DNA from 3 places in the Micromonospora mangrovicola genome. Region 3 is predicted to be linked to each of the others. Evidence: riboswitches for the same ligand, from Rfam matches in the RefSeq annotation. Region 3 holds a riboswitch; each other region holds the start of a gene.
What was found. Region 3 has a riboswitch for cyclic di-AMP ahead of ACL02O_RS21170 (C40 family peptidase). Riboswitches for the same ligand answer to the same signal wherever they lie in the genome.

Region 1 (4,252 bases), on a different contig from region 3:
GCCCGGGCAACCACTGGTTCTACCTGCTGGCCATGGGCAGCAGCCCGACCAACGGCCAGCCGACCAGCCCGACCTGCAACGGCAGCAGCGTGACCGGCCTGGGCATCCAGAAGGCCATCAAGATCATGTACAACGCGATGCTGCTGAAGACCAGCTCGTCGTCGTACCTGAAGTACCGCACCTGGACGCTGCAGGCGGCGAAGAACCTCTACGGCAGCACCGGCTGCACCGAGTTCAACACCGTCAAGGCCGCCTGGGACGCGGTCAGCGTACCGGCGCAGTCGGGTGACCCGACCTGCTCCGGCACCACCACCCCGCCGCCCACCGGCTCCTGCTCCGGCCAGAAGCTGGCCAACCCCGGCTTCGAGTCGGGCAACGTGAGCTGGTCCGCCACCTCCGGCGTCATCACCAGTTCCTCCGGCCAGGCCGCGCACAGCGGCTCCTGGAAGGCGTGGCTGGACGGCTACGGCACCACCCACACCGACACCCTGTCCCAGTCGGTGACGATCCCGTCCGGCTGCCGGGCGACCCTCACCTTCTGGCTGCACATCGACTCGGCTGAGACGACGAGCAGCACGGCCTACGACAAGCTGACCGTCAAGGCCGGCAGCACCACCTTGGCCACCTACTCCAACCTCAACAAGGCGTCCGGCTACTACCAGAAGTCCTTCGACATCTCGTCGAAGGCCGGAACCACCGTCTCCATCTCGTTCAGCGGCGTGGAGGACAGCTCCCTGCAGACCTCCTTCGTCGTCGACGACACGGCGGTCACCCTGAGCTGATCAGAAACGGAGCGGTCGGTCGTCGTCCTCCCGACGACCGGCCGCTTCGTCGCGTCAGCAGCCGGGTCGAGGAGAGTTGCCGGGGACGTGACCGTCAGGCGGTACGGTCGGCCCGGGCGGCGCCCTCCTCGGCGCGGTTGAGCCGGGCGACCACGCCCTCCATCGCCTGGCTGAACATCTCCATCTGCCGCATCGACTGCTCCTGCAGCCCACCGAGGCGCGCGGCGAGCGCGTCGACGTCGGCCCGGGCCGAGGCGCTGACCTGCGCATCGAGCTCGGCGAGGGCGGCGTTCACCGCCTCGACGACCTGCCCGCAGAGGCGGTCCCAACCCGCCTCGGCCAGCGCCGGGTCGACGGTGACGGACTCGATGCGCCCACCCTGGACCGCCACGGCGCGCACCCGACCGTCGGCCGCCGAGCCCTCGGCCCGCAGCAGCCGCCCGGGGTCACCGTCGGCGTCCTCGGCGGCGCGGGCCCGCATCGACGACAGCGCCTGCTGGGTCTGGGTGAGCAGCTCGTCGAGGCTCGCGGCCGCGGAGAAGGGGTCGTTGGTCATAGCCGCGCTTTCTTCACGTCTGTCCGGAGCACCGTGACGATAGCAACCGCGTCCGACGGTGACGGTGCGCGCACCGCGTCGGACCGTCCGCCGGTACGCCAGCAGCCCGGACACACCTGGGGCGGCGTGTCCCCGGCGGCACTCCCCGACGTACCGGATGAGCAGTGGGCTGGCCGGCGGCGGCGCGCGGGGTCACCGGACGAGACGCGCAACGCCCGGCCGGTTGCCCGGCCGGGCGTTGCGCGGATCCGCCGGGGAGGTCGGATCCCGTGACGCGTCAGCGCAGGTCGAGCTTCTGCCCCGGGAAGATCAGGCCCGGGTTGTCGCCGACCACGCGCTTGTTGCGCTCGTACAGCGCGTGCCAGCCACCGGCGACGTGGTGCGCCTCGGCGATCTCGGACAGGGTGTCGCCGGGCTTGACCACGTAGCTGCCGGCCCCGCCGGTGCTCGTCGTGGAGCGGCGACTGTGGGTGACCGACTTGTCGCCCCGCGGCGACCGGTCCTTGGTGACCTTCTTGGGCGACTTCTTCGACCCCGACGAGTAGTGCTTCGTCGAGCCGCCCTTCTTGCCGCACACCGGCCAGGCGCCGATGCCCTGCCCGTCGAGGACCTTCTCGGCGATGGCGATCTGCTCGCTGCGGCTGGCCAGGTCGGCGCGGGCGGCGTACTTCTGCCCGCCGTAGCCCTTCCAGGTGCTCTGGGAGAACTGGAGGCCGCCGTAGTATCCGTTGCCGGTGTTGATGTGCCAGTTGCCGCTGGACTCGCACTGGGCGATCGCATCCCAGTTCACGCTCGAGGCGCTGGCCGGCGCGGCCGGCCCGAGGATCGCGGCGGCGCCGGTGGCGGCGCCGACGACGAGCGTCCCGACGGCGGTGCGACGCTGCGTGGTCCGTCGGTGACGAGCGACGTGTTCAGTTGCCATGGTGAAACTCCTCCACGCCGACGAGGTGAGCTGTCGGGTTCGGGCCGAGGAGCCCGGCCGCCGGACGGCGGCTTCACCCCGAGGTGTCGAGCACCGAGGAACGTGTGGGTCCCCCGCTCCCGCCTGAGGTCCAGGTCCCACCGGGCCGGCGGCGGGATTAGGCGTTACCGGCCCGTGGTGTCCGCGATCGCGAACGGATACGACGTTAGGAACCGATTCGGACGAACGCCCACTTCTTGTGAAGTTCTTCACCCGGCCGGGCGAACGGTTCACCGCTCGAGTTGCGAGACCACAGTGGGTGCCGTACAAGGCGGCCGGAAATGCCGTTGCGACGCCGCCGACACCGCGGCAGGCTCGCTCACCATGACCGACGGAATCGAGTCCACCGTCCTCCGGTGACCGTCCACGACGGGCGCAGGGCGCCCGACGACGGCCCACCCTCCCTCTTCGACCACGCCCGGCGACTGCTCGCCCGGCACCCGGAGGGCCCGCTGCCGCACGGCGGCCGGCCGTTCCCCGACGAGGCCGCGTACCGCGCGGACCGCGCCGCCGACCCCCTCCCGGCCGCCGCGGCTCGCCAACTGCTGCACGACACGCTGACCTGGTTCTTCGCCCAACCACCACCCCGGCCGGTCGCCGAGCTGCACGCGCGGTTGCTGAGCCAACCGGCACGGCGGCGGATCCGGGGCCCGTCCACGGACGACCTCCCCGGCCCGGCCGAGGACCGTCGCACTGCCGGACTGTGGCTGGTCCGCCACCGACCGGCGGGCCGCCGGCGTCACCGACCTGGGCACCGTGCTGCGCGCGGACCGGCTGGACGTCGACGTGGTTCGGCACGCCGCCCGGGTGCTGCTCACCATGGCCAGCCCCCGCTACGAACCGGCTCAGGTCGCCGACTGGACGGGTGCGGCCGACGCGGTCGCGGACCTCGCCCGGCACCTGGCCGCCGGCCCGGCCACCCTGAACAACGCCGCGTACGCGGCCCGGCTGGCCGAGGAGCTGCGCAGCGGTCACCTCGCCACGCTGGACCAGCCGCCGGGCCGCCGGGCAACGCTGATCGGCACGCTCACCGCCGTCGCGCGGCGTGGGCTCGACCCGGACGGCCCCGTGAACCGGCTGCGGCTGCGGGTGGTGGTGCCCGATCCGGCCCTCCCGGCCGACGTGCAGCTGCGTCCCCTCGTCGACGGGGGGCCGGTGACCGCCAGGGCATTCACGCGCGGGCAGCCCGGGGCTCCCGAAGAGCTGCTCGGCCGGCTGCGCGCCGGGACGGAGCCGCACGAGGTGATGCTCGCCGAGGCGGGGTGCACCGAGGGATGCTGCGGCGCGCTGCGGGTGACCGTCGACCGGGACGGGGACCGCGTCCGCTGGCACCGCTGGCGCAGCCCCGGGCGGGACGACCCGCTGCCGGCCTTCCGGTTCGACGCCGGTGCGTACGCGGCGGAGCTGGACCGGGTGGAGCACGACCACGGCTGGGAGTGGCCGGCGCGTACCCTCGCCCGGCTGCTGCGCGAGCGGCTGGCGGCCGAACCGGACCTGCTCGGCCGCTGCGACTGCCGGCTCTCCCGGGCACACGCCCGGGCGTCCGAGCGGGACCGGGTGGAGCTGTCGTTCCTGCACCCGAACCGGCGGATCCGGCAGGACCTGCCGTTCCTGCAGTTCCGGCTCACCCTCCGACCCGCCGGGCACCCGGCGGACCAGGCGACGTCGTTCGTCGAGCGGTTGCGCGACACCGACCCGAAGCACGACGCGGAGATCGCCGGCGGGAGCCGGGAGTACGCCGAGCAGCTGGGCGTCCGCTGGCCGCAGCCCCGGTCCCGCTGCTGAGCCGGGGCGGGGAGGTGCCCGGTGGCGCCTCCCCGCCGCATGCGGGTCAGTACGTCAGGCCGTAGCCCTGCGGGAACAGCGGGACCTGGCCGTCGCCGGCGTTGATGGGCTGCTGGCTGACCGAGTCCATCCAGGTCATCGGCAGTTTGCCGGTGGGCGCGTACCCGC
Region 2 (4,252 bases), on a different contig from region 3:
CCGTCGAGTACGCCGGGCCACGCGACCCGGCCTGAGCGGCGCGACCGCCCCTCCGCCCGCCGCCGACGTCGCCGGCCCTTCCGAGGCCGAGGTGCGTCGCTCCGCGCCGGCCGTTGACCGGTCCCGATCACCGGCCCGGCCCGGCCGCCCGCTCGACCGCGCCCTTGGAGAGCCCGCCGTTCGTGCCGACCGGGCAACTCATCATGATCGGCGATGGCCGGCGTGACGAAACGGGCTGGACGAGGAAATCGTCCATGCTGGTCGGTGCCCGTGCGCGGGGCCGCCGCGACACGCCCGGCGACGGTGCGGACCGGCGGTGACGGCGGTAGGTTGGGACCGTGCTCCCGATCGCGCTCACCTGTCCCGTGTGGTGGGTGGCGCGCTGGACGGCCCGCATGCTGGCCAGCCTGGCCGTGGTCGTCGCCTGCTCGCTCGGCGCCACCACGCTGCCGGTGGGTACGGCCGCGAGCGCACCCGCGGCGGCCCGCCTCGCCGGCCCGGTCGAGGGGTCGTCCCGGGTGGGCAAATCCGTCGCCGCGTCCGACTCCGCCCACGCCCGGCTGCTGATCCGCTGGTCCGACCGGGCCGACGCCGCCGGCCGGGCCCGGTCCGGTGCCCTCGGCCTCCCGGCGGGGACGGCGACCTCGCCCGCGGGCTCCGGCACCCGCGCCGGCTCCGCGGCGCGCTCCGCCCCGCGGTCGGGGGCGTGGGATCGGGACGCGGCGGGCGCCCTCCCGGGCGTCGTGCCGGCCGCGGCGCCACCGCGGCCGACCGGGGTGGTCCCGGTCGGCCGGCAGCGCCCGCCGGCCGGGGCGCCCCCGGCAACCGCCGGCTCCCGGGCCCCGCCCGCGCGCTGACCTCCTGCGGCGGCCGCTCCGCCCGCACCGCACCACAGAACCTCACCCCCGCACCCGCCCGACGGCGGCCCGGCGGCGCCCCCGACGGTGGCGCCCCGCGCCCGGGCTTTGCGGACTCCTCCGTCACGACGACGCTCCCCGTGAGGTGTCGACCATGGAAAAGACCGTTCTCTACCACTTCCTCACCGCTGTTCCCGAGGCCGCCGCCATCTGGTCCGCCCTGCTTCTGCTCGCCCTCGGCCTCCTCGCCGCGCTGGTCGCCCGTCCGGAGCGGGACAGCCCGCCCGACGCGACCCCCGATCCGGCCGCCGAGGAGGCCGCCCGCCTCGCCGACCTCGGCCGGTACGCCGACGAGGTCGCGGTGGCCGCCGCCGGGGCCGCGCAGAACGCTCGCCGCCGGCGGGAGCAGTGGCTCGCCGCCCAGGGCGAGGCCGACCGGGCCTGGCGGGCGTACGACGAGGCAGAGGCGGCCGCCCGTCGCCTCGCCGGCGTCGCCGCGCTGCCCGAGCCACACACGCCCCGTACCCCGGCCGAGTACGCGGCCCGGGAGCGGTGGCTGCACCACGCCGCGATGGCGGCGCACTGGCGGGGTGACCTGACCGCCCGGCAGCTCGCCGACGTGTTGGCCCACCGCAACGGCTGGGATCCCCGCCGGCACCCGGCCGAGCAGGAGATCGTCCTGGCCCGGGCGGTACGTGAGCACCGCCGGCGCGGCTGGCGGGTCGCCGCCGAGCGGGAGCGGCAGGCGTGGCGGGACGCCGAACTGGCCGCCGACGCGGCCCGCGCCCTGGCCGTCGAGGCGTACGCGGCCGCGACGGCGGTACGCCCGGGACACGCCGCGCCGCGCCCGGCCGAGCCGGCCGGCCGGCGCCCGGCGCCGGCCGGTGCCGCCGTAGCGAGCGCGCAATGGCGTCCGGCCCGGGTCGGCTGAATCGTTACCCGAATTCGGTGAGCCCCGTCACGGTGCGCCGGAAACGGTCATCCGGATCAGGTCGGGTGATTGAACCCCGCGATTGCGGGCCGGTCGCCCACCCGATGCCCGATTGTCGCCCTAGGGTTCCGACTCAACTGCGTGTCCCATTGAGTGACGTCAGTGACCGGCTGTTCCGGTCAGAGTAATGAAGTTCAAGGTTTACGCAGGTGGGGGCGCTTGGCATGAGGCGTACCCACCGGTAGTGTCGGCGCGTCCGGTGCGGTTTTCGATCGCAAGTGGCGACGCCGTGCCGACCCGCTCAATCGTGATCTCACGAACCGGGGACCCAGTGCAACACCGGGGTGAATCCGCGAGCCTACGGGCCGCGGTAGGGCGTACTTCCCGCCCGAATCCGTCAGCTAACCCGGTAGGCGGTGAAGGAAGGAGTTCCATCCTCGTGCCGACCTCCCCCCGATCCTCCCCCCGCCTCCACGGCGCACCGGCGCCGGCGCTCGCCTGACGCGTCCGGCACCCCTCAGCCCGGCACACCCGGGCGCTCCCTTTCCCGCGGCCACCCGCCCCTCGCGAACGCGCGTGAGCTCCTCCGCGCGTCGGGCCGGCGTGCGCCGCTCCGGCCCCCGTGGAGGAACACGTGAAGCACCACCTCAAGCGTCAGCTGCGGCGCCTCGCGACCGAGCGCCCGTACCAGATCATCGCCGGCTCGGCCGCCGCGCTCGTGCTGGCCGGCGGCACCGGCGCCGCACTGACCACCACCGACGACTCGCCGGTCCGTCAGCAGCACACCGCCTCCGTCGCCGAGCTGGCCCCCCGGCTCGGTGACGCCGCCGCCGAGGCCAAGCTCGCCGCCCCGGCGTCGCCGTCCGCCTCGCCGAGCGCGTCGCCGTCGGCGAAGGCCAGCACCGCCAAGGCGGACCCGGACGTCACGAAGAAGGCGAAGCCGAAGCCGAAGCCCCCGTCGACCAAGATCCTCCGCTACACCTACCAGGCGCAGACCGCCTACTGGAACTGCGGCCCGGCCGCGGTGCGCAACGCGCTCAGCGCGAGCGGCGTCGAGACCACCCAGGACGCGATGGTCGCCCCGCTGAACGCCGGCGAGAACGGCACCAACTCGGCCGAGGACACCACCCGCGGGCTCAACCAGATGGTCAAGGGGAGCCCCTGGCGGACCCACATGATCCCCGGCCCCGCCACCCCGGCGCAGATGGACCAGCTCCAGGCCGACGTGGTCAAGGCCGTCACCGACGGCCGGGGCGTGGTCGCCAACATCGTCGGCTCCGCGACCGACGCCGACGGCGGCTGGCACTCCTTCCCGGGCGGCCACTACATCGCGGTGGTCGGCTACAAGAACGACGGCCGCACGGTCCGGATCGCCGACTCGGCCGACCCGTCGCTGCCGGCGTACTGGATCAGCACCATCGACCTGGCGAACTGGATGGCCACCCGCGGCTACTCCGCCTGATCGCACCCTTCCCCGCCCGGGCCCCGGCTTGCTGAGCCGGGGCCCGGCGTCGTCCGTCGGGCCTTCCGCCCGCCGTCCGCTCTCGCGCGTCCTGTCCGTCCGGTGGCACACTGCGGCCTATGGGCGACGCGACCGCTACCCGCCATCTGCTGCTGTTGCACGGCATGGGCGCCACCGGCGAGGTGTGGCTGCCCTGGGCGCCGCTGCTCGAGCGCCGCTGGGCGGGCCGCTGGCTCGCCCCCGACCTGGCCGGGCACGGCTGGTCGCCGCTGCTGCCCGGGTACTCCTTCGAGGCCCTCGCGCGTCAGGTGGTGGAGGGGCTCGGCCCGGTCGCCGAGCGGCTCGGCCCCCGGGACCGCCTGGTGATGCTGGGCCACTCGCTCGGCGGTGTGGTGGCCCTGGCCCTGGCCGCGCGGGCGCGGCGCCTGCCGGTGGACGCGGTGGTGGGGCTCGGCATCAAGGCGGTGTGGTCCCCGACCGAGCTGGCGAAGGCCGGCGAGCTGGCCGCCCGCCCGGTGACCTGGTTCGCCAGCCGGGACGAGGCCGCCCGCCGTTACCTGCGGGTCTCCGGACTGGCCGGACTGTTCGCCCCGGACCACCCCGTGGTGGACGCCGGCCTGCGCCGGGAGGACGGCCGCTGGCGGCTGGCCATGGACCCGGCCGCCTTCGCGGTGGGGGAGCCGCGGCTGCCCGCCCTGCTCGCCGCGACCGACGTGCCGGTGCTGCTGGCCCGGGGTGAGCAGGACCCGATGGTGTCCGACGCGCAGCTCAAGGAGCTGGGCGTGCCGGTTGCCACACTGCCCGGGCTCGGCCACAACGCACACGTCGAGGACCCCGAGGCGGTGCTCGCCCTGCTCGACCCGTACCTGTGACCGCCGGTCAGGCGGTGGGGGACAGCGGCGAGCCGTCCGGGGCGACCGGATCGGCGGCCCGGGGCGCAGGCGGATTCCAGCGCGGTTCGAGTTCCCGGCGGGCGGCGTCGAGGAACGCCTCCGCGTACGA
Region 3 (4,252 bases):
ATGAGAAGGCGGATCTCGTCGGCGAGTCGGGGCTCGTCGGCGGCAAAATCGGACCAGGAAGCCATGCGGACATTCTATCGAACAGGTGTACGAAGATGTAGTCCGACACGCAGGTCACCCGTACCGGTCGCTATGGTGTTCCGATGCTGCTCTCCGACCGTGACCTGGTCTCCGAGATCAAGGCGGGCACGCTCGCGCTGGAGCCCTTCGAGCCCACGCTGGTCCAACCGTCCAGCATCGACGTACGCCTGGACCGACTCTTCCGGGTCTTCAACAACCACCTCTACACCCACATCGACCCGGCGGTCCAGCAGGACGAGCTGACGTCGATGGTGGAGGTCCCCGAGGGCGAGCCGTTCGTGCTGCACCCGGGCGAGTTCGTGCTCGCCTCGACCCTCGAGGTGATCTCGCTGGGCGACCAGCTCGCCGGACGGCTGGAGGGGAAGTCCAGCCTGGGCCGGCTCGGGCTGCTCACCCACTCGACGGCGGGCTTCATCGACCCCGGCTTCTCCGGGCACGTCACGTTGGAGCTGTCCAACGTGGCGAACCTGCCGATCACGCTCTGGCCGGGCATGAAGATCGGCCAGCTCTGCATCTTCCGGCTCTCCTCGCCGGCCGAGCACCCGTACGGATCGGCGGTCTACGGGTCGCGCTACCAGGGGCAGCGCGGGCCGACCCCGAGCCGATCCTGGCGCAACTGGCGGGTCTGGCCGACCCGTTGAGCTGAACGACGACGCAGGGGCCCCGCGTCGCGGGAGCCCCTGCGGACCGGTCAGCCCGGGCGGCCGTAGCTGTTGATCTGGCCGTCGTCGACGCGTTTCATCGTGATCGGCTTGCCGGACTGCGAGGCGTGCACCACCCAGCCGTCGCCGACGTACAGCGCGACGTGGTGCAGGTCGCTGTAGTAGAAGACCAGGTCGCCTACGCGCAGCTCGCTGCGGCTCACCCGCCTGGTGACGTCGTGCTGCTGCCGGGCGTTGTGCGGCAGTGAGACGCCAGCCTTGGCCCAGGCGGCCATGGTCAGGCCCGAGCAGTCGTAGTGGTCCGGGCCGGCGGCGCCCCAGACGTAGATCTTGCCGATCTGGGCGCAGGCGAATTTGGCCGCCACCCCGCCGGGACCGCCCGGGTAGCCGGCCGGGCAGGGCGCGGGACGCAGCGGCCCGCCACCGCCGTTGCCGTAGACCTTGAGCCGCAGCTTCTGGAGCCGGGCGATCTCGGCGTCGATCTGCTTCTTCTGCGCCGCGAGCTGGGCCTCGGTGCGGGCCAGCTTGGCGATCATCTCGTCCAGCGGCTTCTTCTTCGCGGCCAGCTGGTCGCGCAGCGCGGCCACGGTCTGCACCTGCTGCTGCTGCCGGTGCGCAAAGCGGTCGAGCAGTTCGAGGCTGTCCACTATCTCGCCCGGGGAGCGGCTGCCCAGCAGCGCGTTCACCGTGGAGATGTTGTCCCCCTTGTACGCGTCCGCGGCGAGCCCACCGACCTGCCCGAGGGCGCGGTCGACCTGGGCCTCAAGCGGGGCGATCTGCTTGGCCAGCGCCGCGGCCTGCTTGCGCTTGGCGGCGAGGTCCTCACGAGTGGCGTTGACCTGTTCGATGACCGGTTCGAGCTTGTTCCAGTCCTTGTCGATCTGGGCTTCGATCTCGGCGACCGACGGGTCGGCGTGGGCCGCCGTGGCGCCGCCGGTCAGGATGACGGCGGTGCCGACCAGGGCGGCGAGGGCGGTGGTGAAGCGGGACCAGCGTGAACGCGGCGCAGCCGGCAGCCGGTCGACCGACCGGACCGACGGCGGCCGCGGGGCATGGTGTGCCACCGGGCTCCGTACTCCTTCTTCCCGACCGCCTACCGGGTTAGCTGACGGGTTCGGGCGGGAAGGGAGCCGCCCTACCGCAGAGGCTGCGGATTCACCCCGGTTACCTGGGTCCCCGGCTCGCCCGGAGGCGACTCGGCGGTGTCCGACCGTCACCACCCGGGCTGGACGGTGAACTGGCGGCCCGACGATTGACCAGAGTAGAGATCGCTGTTATCGATCCGCAACCCAGGGGGCCGTGACACTCCGTACGTAAATTCGCGGTCATGATCGACATTGGTGAAGGTTTCCTTCAAAGCCGATTACCTGCTGGAAAGGTATTGACCGCGAGCCGGGTGCGGAGTGAGGGTGGGAACGCAGTGACCCCCATCCCTGTCTGGAGGTTCGATGCACCTCTCACCCCCGCCGTCGGGCAGACGGATACTGCTGGCCGCCGCCGTGGCGGCGGCCACCGCGCTCGGTACCACCGGCCCGGTGGCTGCCGAACCGCCCACCAACAACGCCAGCGACCGGCAGCAGCAGTACGCCGCCGCGGCCGACGAGTACGGCGTGCCGCAGGCCGTCCTGCTCGGCGTCTCCTACCTGGAGTCCCGCTGGGACACCCACCCGGGCCAGCCGAGCACCAGCGGTGGCTACGGGCCGATGCACCTCACCGACGCAGAACAGGTCGCCTCGACCCCGTCCGCCGCGCACGTGGACGAGAACGAGGACCCCCGGGGCGACGAGTCCCGGCCGCTCACCCTCGACCCGGCCGTCGCCGCCGCGCCCACCGGCGACGTGCTGCCCCAGGCGTCCCTGCAGACCGTCGACGCGGCCGCCGCGCTCACCGGCATCCCAACGGAGACGCTGCGCACCGACGTCGTGGCGAACATCCGGGGCGGCGCGGCGCTGCTCGCGTCGTACCAGAAGGGGTTGGGCGGGCCGGTCGGTACCGGCAGCGACCCGGCGGCCTGGTACGGCTCGGTGGCCCGGTACTCCGGCGCGGACACCGAGGACGCCGCAGCGGCCTTCGCCGACGAGGTGTACGACCAGATCGGCCAGGGCGCCGGCCGGACCACCGACGACGGGCAGCGGGTGACCCTGGCCGCGACCGCGGTGACGCCGGACGAGTCCGGGCTGCACAAGCTGGGGCTGCGCCGCGCCGAGCGGCCGGACGGGCTGGAGTGCCCGGTCCGGCTCGCCTGCGAGTGGATCCCCGCCCCGTACGAGCAGCTCAGCGCCAACCCCGGTGACTACGGCAACCACGACCTCGGCAACCGGCCGGCGCAGCAGAAGATCGAGTACATCATCATCCACGACACCGAGGGCTACTTCGGCCCGAGCGTGAACCTGGTCAAGCGGGCCGACTACCTGGGCTGGCACTACACGCTGCGCTCGGTCGACGGCTACGTCGCGCAACACATCAAGGCCAAGGACGTCGGCTGGCACGCCGGCAACTGGTACGTCAACGCCAAGTCCATCGGCATCGAGCACGAGGGCTTCGCCGGCCACGGCACCTGGTACACGGAGGCGATGTACCGGACCTCGGCCAAGCTGGTCCGCCACCTGGCCCTGCGCTTCCAGATCCCGCTGGACCGGCAGCACATCCTCGGCCACGACAACGTGCCCGGCATCCTGCCCGGGTACGTCGCCGGGATGCACTGGGACCCGGGTCCGTACTGGGACTGGTCGCACTACTTCGACCTGATGAAGGCGCCGTTCCAGGGCACCGGCACGCCGCACACCGGCCTGGTCACCATCGACCCGGACTACGCCACCAACCAGCCGGCCTTCACGGGCTGCAACCAGCAGCCGCCGGGCGTGCCGACGCCCAAGCCGCCGGCCGCGCCCTGCCCGCTGCGCGGCTCCTCGTCGGTCATCCTGCACACCGCGCCGAGCCCCGACGCGCCGCTGGTGAACGACCTCGGGCTGCGCCCGAACGGCACGCCGGACACCATGTACATCTCCGACCACGGCGCCCGCGCCTCCGCCGGCCAGACGTACGCCCTCGCGGACGTCCAGGGCGACTGGACGGCGATCTGGTACCTCGGGCAGAAGGCGTGGTTCCACAACCCGGCCTCGGCGCCCACCGCCAAGTGGGCGGCGGGCTTCGTGGTGACCCCCAAGCCGGGCAGGGCCACGATTCCGGTGTACGGGCGGGCCTACCCGGAGCGGGAGGCGTACCCGGCCGGTGTGCCGGTCCAGACCATCGCGCCGCTCCAGTACACCTTCGCGGCGGGCCAGCGGTACGCGGTCGGTGGCGTCCTGCCGGGCGAGTACTACCGGGCCGTCACCTTCGACGGTTCGGCGCCGGGTGACTGGACCGTCATCCGGGGCGAGAACCGGTACGTGCAGGTCCAGTTCGGCCACCGGGTGATGTTCGTCAACCTCGACGACGTGCAGATCCTGCCGGCCGCGGTCGGCGCGCCGGCCTGACCGGTCCCGACGACGAAGGCCCCCGGTCCGTGT

Region 1: it holds a riboswitch for cyclic di-AMP, as region 3 does, so the genes downstream of both, ACL02O_RS31455 (transglycosylase family protein) here and ACL02O_RS21170 (C40 family peptidase) in region 3, are expected to answer to the same signal.
Region 2: it holds a riboswitch for cyclic di-AMP, as region 3 does, so the genes downstream of both, ACL02O_RS10370 (C39 family peptidase) here and ACL02O_RS21170 (C40 family peptidase) in region 3, are expected to answer to the same signal.

Annotation. Positions count from the first base shown of each region.
Region 1 is NZ_JBJZOG010000143.1:5,527-9,778, reverse strand. Features, by position in the region: gene ACL02O_RS31465 (M4 family metallopeptidase) at 1-782, shown strand, start outside; gene ACL02O_RS31460 (YbaB/EbfC family nucleoid-associated protein) at 877-1,338, opposite strand; gene ACL02O_RS31455 (transglycosylase family protein) at 1,616-2,260, opposite strand; cyclic di-AMP (ydaO/yuaA leader) riboswitch at 2,263-2,434, opposite strand; gene ACL02O_RS31450 (hypothetical protein) at 3,056-4,084, shown strand; gene ACL02O_RS31445 (glycoside hydrolase family 3 protein) at 4,131-4,252, opposite strand, start outside.
Region 2 is NZ_JBJZOG010000018.1:45,788-50,039, reverse strand. Features, by position in the region: gene ACL02O_RS10385 (acyltransferase family protein) at 1-35, shown strand, start outside; gene ACL02O_RS10380 (hypothetical protein) at 339-857, shown strand; gene ACL02O_RS10375 (hypothetical protein) at 1,012-1,788, shown strand; cyclic di-AMP (ydaO/yuaA leader) riboswitch at 2,077-2,219, shown strand; gene ACL02O_RS10370 (C39 family peptidase) at 2,411-3,250, shown strand; gene ACL02O_RS10365 (alpha/beta fold hydrolase) at 3,370-4,122, shown strand; gene ACL02O_RS10360 (CDP-glycerol glycerophosphotransferase family protein) at 4,130-4,252, opposite strand, start outside.
Region 3 is NZ_JBJZOG010000055.1:22,082-26,333, reverse strand. Features, by position in the region: gene ACL02O_RS21180 (pyridoxamine 5'-phosphate oxidase family protein) at 1-65, opposite strand, end outside; gene dcd (dCTP deaminase) at 144-722, shown strand; gene ACL02O_RS21170 (C40 family peptidase) at 773-1,807, opposite strand; cyclic di-AMP (ydaO/yuaA leader) riboswitch at 1,820-1,955, opposite strand; gene ACL02O_RS21165 (N-acetylmuramoyl-L-alanine amidase) at 2,192-4,219, shown strand.